2 regions of the Robertmurraya sp. GLU-23 genome follow, and region 2 is predicted to be linked to the other one. Evidence: predicted binding sites of a transcription regulator. Region 2 holds the regulator's gene; the other holds the start of a gene.
What was found. Region 2 encodes LexA, which represses DNA repair genes until DNA is damaged. Its sites were predicted from a motif close to CGAACATATGTTCG; they were not measured.
Positions count from the first base shown of each region.

Region 1 (3,172 bases), on a different contig from region 2:
TCTAGATTGGGCGGGTGTTAACTTTCCTGATAAAACAGCCTCAGAGCGTTTTCTTTTCTTTCCGCTACGTGCTTCTTCTCTAGCTTTACGAGCGGCTTCCCGTGCTTGGTACGCTTTAATCGCTTTACGAATCAATAAAGTACTCGTCTCTGGATTTTCTTCTAAAAAGTAAGACAAATACTCAGATACTACGGAATCAACAGCTGAACGTGCTTCACTTGTTCCTAACTTTCCTTTTGTCTGTCCTTCGAATTGAAGAAGTTCTTCCGGAACACGTACGGAAATAATCGCTGCAAATCCTTCTCTAATATCCGCTCCGTCAAGGTTTTTATCCTTTTCTTTTAACAGGCCGATTTTGCGTGCGTATTCATTAAACACACGAGTCATGGCTGTTTTTGCACCAGCCTCGTGGGTTCCACCATCTTTTGTACGAACATTATTAACGAAGGAAAGAACATTTTCCGAATATCCATCGTTGAATTGGAACGCGTAATCCACTTCAATTCCACCGCTCGTCCCTTCGAAGCTGATGACTGGATGTAAGACGTCTTTTTCCTCGTTTAAATATTGAACAAACGCCTCAATTCCATTTTCGTAATGGAAAATCTCATGGAAATCATTACGGTCGTCAATAATTTCTATTTTCATGCCTTTTAGAAGAAAGGCAGATTCTCTCAAGCGTTCACACAATGTTTCATAATTGTAGGTTGTCGTCGAAAAAATCGACGCATCTGGCTTAAAGTGAATGGTCGTTCCTGTTTGATTCGTTTTTCCTACTTTCTCTAAAGTAGTCACAGGTTTTCCGCCGTTTTCAAAACGCTGCTCGTAGACAAAGCCATCTCGCTTAATCTTTACCACGAGCCACTCGCTCAATGCATTTACAACCGATGCACCTACACCGTGTAGCCCACCACTTGTTTTATAACCACCTTGACCGAACTTTCCTCCTGCGTGAAGGACAGTTAAGATGACCTCAGGAGTGGGTTTTCCCATTTTGTGCATACCCGTTGGCATACCACGCCCTTTGTCTTGCACACTAATGGAATTATCTTTGTGTATTTTTACGATAATATGGTCTCCATGACCTGCTAATGCTTCATCGACAGAGTTATCTACTATTTCATACACCAAATGGTGAAGCCCTCGTGAATCAGTACTACCAATGTACATTCCTGGGCGTTTTCGAACCGCATCTAACCCCTCTAGTACCTGAATGGCATCATCGTTGTATTCAAACGTTCCTTGATTTTTTGCCACGTACAATACCCCTTTCCTTCCGTGCCAGCTACATGTCTCTATCTATGTAATGGACCTGAACGTCTTATACCTATTCGTTCTTACAAGTGAATTATCCTTTAAATATTATGAAACGAAGACTATAGAACAAATGTTCTTATCTCGTATTTTATCACATTTTTTAAGACACCTATGCTTTATTGTATATATTTCTTGTGATTTGGCAAATGGATATTTTAAAAAGAAAAGTATTTTAGACGAATATTCTTCGATAATAGAAATGTTTATAAAGCCTATGTTATAAAGAAAAACACCCTAATCGTAATGACTAGAGTGAAGGAGATAAAATTATTTTGTCAAAGCATGTTCTACTTTAATGCATCGATTCATAACGACTGTGTAGCCTTTGCTTTTTAAAAATTCGTAAGCTTCTTCATTTTCTAATCCTAACTGTGCCCAAAATACATCCGCATCGATTTGATCGAACTCTCTTGCCACCTCTGGGAGAAATTCAGATCGTCTAAACACATTCACAATGTCTACATGACCTTCAATATCAGTCAACTTGGCTACGGCTTTAATACCAAACACTTCATCTACGGTAGGATTAACTGGAATAATTTCATACCCAGCATTTTTCATTGCTTCAGAAACCATGTAAGAGGTACGTTCTCGATTATTGCTTATTCCAACAACAGCGATTCGCTTTGCCTTTTTTAAGATTTGCCCCAACTCTTCACGGCTCGGATACTCGATTGGCATCAAACTCACTCCTCTTAATTTTTGTTTAGTATGCCCTTACATTCTTTAATCATAGCCAATTGAATGATAAAAGGCTAGGAGAAAGTCCTAGCCATTCATTACCTTTTCACTATTTGCTGGTTAAAAGTTTGCAGAGCGGTCCATGCTGTTTCATCGGCAAAATATCTGGACCAGCTCGCCACTCCCGCAAGATCATACTTTACCGCTAAATTAGTTCTTGCGGTAAGAGATTGTTCATCTTCAAGCCATACCTTGTAGGTAGTTGCCTGATCGGGAACATAAAGCTCCGCATAATTTTGTCCGCTAGCTGCATCATAGATAGGAGTTAAGTTATTCGTGGTTAACCATTCTTTGATTTGTGCCATGCTTTTGGATTTTGAGGAAACTTCACCGCTGTCTTTGATTTCCCATAGTCTTGTGTAAAGCGGAATACCTAAAATCAGCTTTTCATTTGGAACGATTTCCAAGAGCTTTTGAAGGTTGGTTTCAACCCAAGGTAGACTTGCTACGCTCCCTGCTTTTGGCGAGGAACCCCAATGCTCATCATAGGCCATAATCGCAAGAAAGTCGACAATTTCTGCAAGCTTATCGCGTTCATAGAAAGCAGACCAATTGCCTTCCGCCATAAACGTAATGTCCATCGAAACGATCAAGCCTGCTTCATGAAAGTATGGCGTTGCCTCTCGAACAAATTGTGTCACTAGCGGTCCGTCTTCTTCTCTTACATTTTCAATATCAATATTGATTCCGTTCAGCTCATATAACTGACTGTAATGTAGGAGCTCTCGAATCATCTTCTGCCTCGTCTCATAATCCTTAAAGGCTGCGTGAGTAAGGTCGGGATCAAACGCGTTGGAGAATAGTCCCCAAACTTGATAGCCCTGTGTCTTTGCCCAATTCGTGTACTCGAGAGAAGCAAGGTTCCCGATGCTTCCAGTTTCGTCCTTTAGTTCGAACCAGGTTGGAGAAACAACGTTTACTCCATTCATTTTAGGAATCATAGTGGTATCTGGGTTTTTCGAATATACTGCCTCCCATGTTAGGTTGATCGGTCCTTCAAAAGTTGGAGCATTTACAGCTTCTTTTTCATATTCTACGACGATGGTTTCCTTTTTCTGTGCCTCAATTAAGTCCTTAGATATATATCCAGCAACTCCATCTATTTTTCTCACAA
Region 1 is NZ_JBRKCV010000004.1:240,867-244,038, reverse strand. It holds gene parE (DNA topoisomerase IV subunit B) at 1-1,257, opposite strand, end outside; gene ACVBAX_RS10300 (CoA-binding protein) at 1,585-1,998, opposite strand; gene ACVBAX_RS10295 (glycosyl hydrolase family 18 protein) at 2,097-3,172, opposite strand, start outside.
Region 1: a site for LexA is predicted at 1,381-1,394, ahead of parE (DNA topoisomerase IV subunit B). Genes of this name have one in related genera too.

Region 2 (3,172 bases):
CGGTCTACATGCTACATTCATGCCGAAGCCATTATTCGGAGTAAATGGTTCTGGAATGCACTGTAACGTTTCTTTATTCAAAGAAGGCAAGAATGCATTCTTCGATCCAACTGGAAACTTAGAACTAAGTGATACTGCTCGTCAGTTCATCGCTGGTATCATTAAGCATGCTCCAAACTTTACAGCTGTAACAAACCCAACTGTAAACTCTTATAAGCGTTTAGTACCTGGTTACGAAGCACCTTGCTATGTTGCATGGTCTGCTAGAAACCGTTCACCGCTAATCCGTATCCCTGCTTCTCGTGGAATTTCCACTCGTGTAGAAGTACGTAGCGTTGACCCAGCTGCTAACCCTTACTTAGCAATGGCTGTATTACTTGCTGCAGGACTTGACGGAGTGAAGAACTCTTTAACACCACCAGCTCCAGTTGACCGCAACATCTACGTTATGAACAAAGAAGAGCGTCAAGCTGTAGGTATCGAAGATCTACCAGCTACACTTGCTGCTGCTTTAGATAACTTAAAGTCAGACGAAACAATGGTTTATGCTCTTGGAGAGCATATCTTCGAACACTTCGTAGAAGCAAAAGAGATCGAGTGGGATATGTTCCGTACGCAAGTACATCCATGGGAAAGAGAACAATACATGTCAATGTATTAATCCGTTCATAGAAACCCTCAAACACTTTAATGTGTTTGAGGGTTTTTTGTATGTTGTTAATGGTGGAGGACGGTTATAAAACTAACTTGAAACGATTTAAGGCTCGTGAATAAAAATCTCAATTTTACTAAATAATACAACCAATTACAGTTATTTGAAGTTATGTTGCGGGGGAAAAATGATGACGTTTCAAGATGGTCTAAAGCGAGTCGAAAAAGGAACCGACTTAATTAAAGAGGGAAATCATCTTATTATAGATGCGACCATAAATGCCTTTTTTTTCACTTGGCAATGGTGGGTTGCGGTGTTAATGATCATTGTTCCATGGGCACTCTGGGCAATATTCCGTAAAAGGGAGAGCTCAGCACGATTGCTTTTTTCAGTATTTATCGTAATGATACTATCTACAACGATTGATGCGTTAGGAGTGGAACATGGAAGGTGGGTTTATCCAGTAAAAGCCATTCCAATTCCGACAATAAGTTATTCGCTTCGTTATTCTCTTATGCCGGTCCTTATTATGTTTTTCCTTCAATACAAACCGAACGTTAATCCATTTATAAAGGGAATCATTGTGGCTGGTATTAGTGCATACATTGGGATGCCGATGATGGCGATGATGGATATGTATAAGAAAATAGATTGGGCTTATACCTATTCATTCTTTATCATATTGTTCTTGTATCTTGTGGCTCATTGGTTTAGTCGAAGAAAGAGCTTTGAGCCATTGTGATAATAAGAAAAGCAAGCATCATTCGATGCTTGCTTTCACTAATTAATGAATATGACGATATACTCCAATAACTTTTCCAAGAATAGACACATTTCGTAGGATAATTGGTGCTAGGGATGAGTTCTCTGGCTGCAAACGAACATAATCCTTTTCTTTGAAGAACCTCTTCACTGTTGCTTCATCTTCCTCAGTCATGGCAACAACGATATCACCGTTATTCGCTGTTTGCTGCTGCTTCACAATCACGTAATCACCATCAAGGATACCAGCCTCAATCATACTGTCTCCCATAACCTCAAGCATAAATACTTGTTCATCCGCAGGGGCAAGACGTTCTGGGAGAGGAAAATACTCTTCCACATTCTCGATTGCAGTTATAGGTATACCCGCAGTTACTTTTCCGACTACAGGAACGTTAACAATATTATATTTTGGTATATTACTTACTACCTCATCAAGATCCAGAATTTCAATTGCTCGTGGCTTTGTAGGGTCTCTGCGGATATACCCTTTACTTTCAAGTCTAGCTAAGTGGCCGTGTACGGTTGAACTTGACGCTAAACCAACAGCTTCGCCAATTTCACGAACGGAAGGCGGATAGCCCTTTTGTTTAACTTCTTCTTTTATATATTCTAGTATATCTACCTGACGTTTTGATAGTTTTGTCATACTTACCGCCCCTCATTGGTTAATCTTGACTTTATTATAGCATGTTCTACCAGTGCATACAAACATAAGTTCGAATAATCGTTGACACAAAACAGATGTTCGGTCTATAATATAAATATAAATACGAACATACATTCTAATAGAGGTGTTTTACATGAAAAATTTATGGAACAAATACTCATATGCTATTATTCTAGTTGTCTTATCTATCCTATCGTCTATTATTTTAGTAATTTCTAATGATGAATCAGTTGAGGAAAAATATATGGCTGTAACAATTAATGAAGGGGAAACACTTTGGGATCTTTGTAAGGACTATGCAGATAAACATGCATTATCTGAAACAGAGTTTGTTTCCTGGGTGGAAGAAATCAATGATATTAATGGAAATGTATTATTAGTAGGAGATAAGATCTATATCCCTGTTGAATTAAACGATTCCACTGTTACTCAGCTAGCATCGAAATAGGAGGGATTATGAAGGCAATTATCTATTGTAGAGTTAGTACTGAAAAAGAATCACAGTACTCTTCTCTAAAAAGGCAGGAAGAAGAACTATTGAAGCTATCACAACAACACGGAATGGAAGTTGTTGAAGTGATAAAAGAACAGGCGAGTGGATATGACTTTGACAGAGAAGGTATTTTGCTCCTGCTGTCACGATTAAAGGAAGAGAAAGTAGAAGCTGTCCTAATTCAGGATGAAACGAGACTTGGTAGAGGAAATGCCAAAATTGCTTTGCTTCATTGTATACTTAAGGATAACATCAAACTTTTCAGTGTATCACATAATGGTGAGTTACAATTGTCCGAATCGGATTCTATGGTTTTGCAAATTGTAAGTATGGTAGAAGAATATCAGCGAAAGCTTCATAATAGTAAAATTAAAAGAGGAATGAACAGAGCTGTTCAAAACGGTTACAGACCAGAGAAAAATCTGAAAAACAAAGGTGTTCATGCCGGGAGAGAACGTATTGAAGTACCGATAACAGAGATTGTACGGTTACGAAACAATGATTTAACATTCTCTGAAATCGCTGCTACTTTAAGAGGGTTTGGTTATGATATTTCAAAAGCTACAGTAAATCGGAGATATCTTGAATACATAGA
Region 2 is NZ_JBRKCV010000002.1:366,455-369,626, forward strand. It holds gene glnA (type I glutamate--ammonia ligase) at 1-661, shown strand, start outside; gene ACVBAX_RS06155 (CBO0543 family protein) at 840-1,394, shown strand; gene lexA (transcriptional repressor LexA) at 1,437-2,063, opposite strand; gene yneA (cell division suppressor protein YneA) at 2,218-2,532, shown strand; gene ACVBAX_RS06170 (YneB family resolvase-like protein) at 2,541-3,172, shown strand, end outside.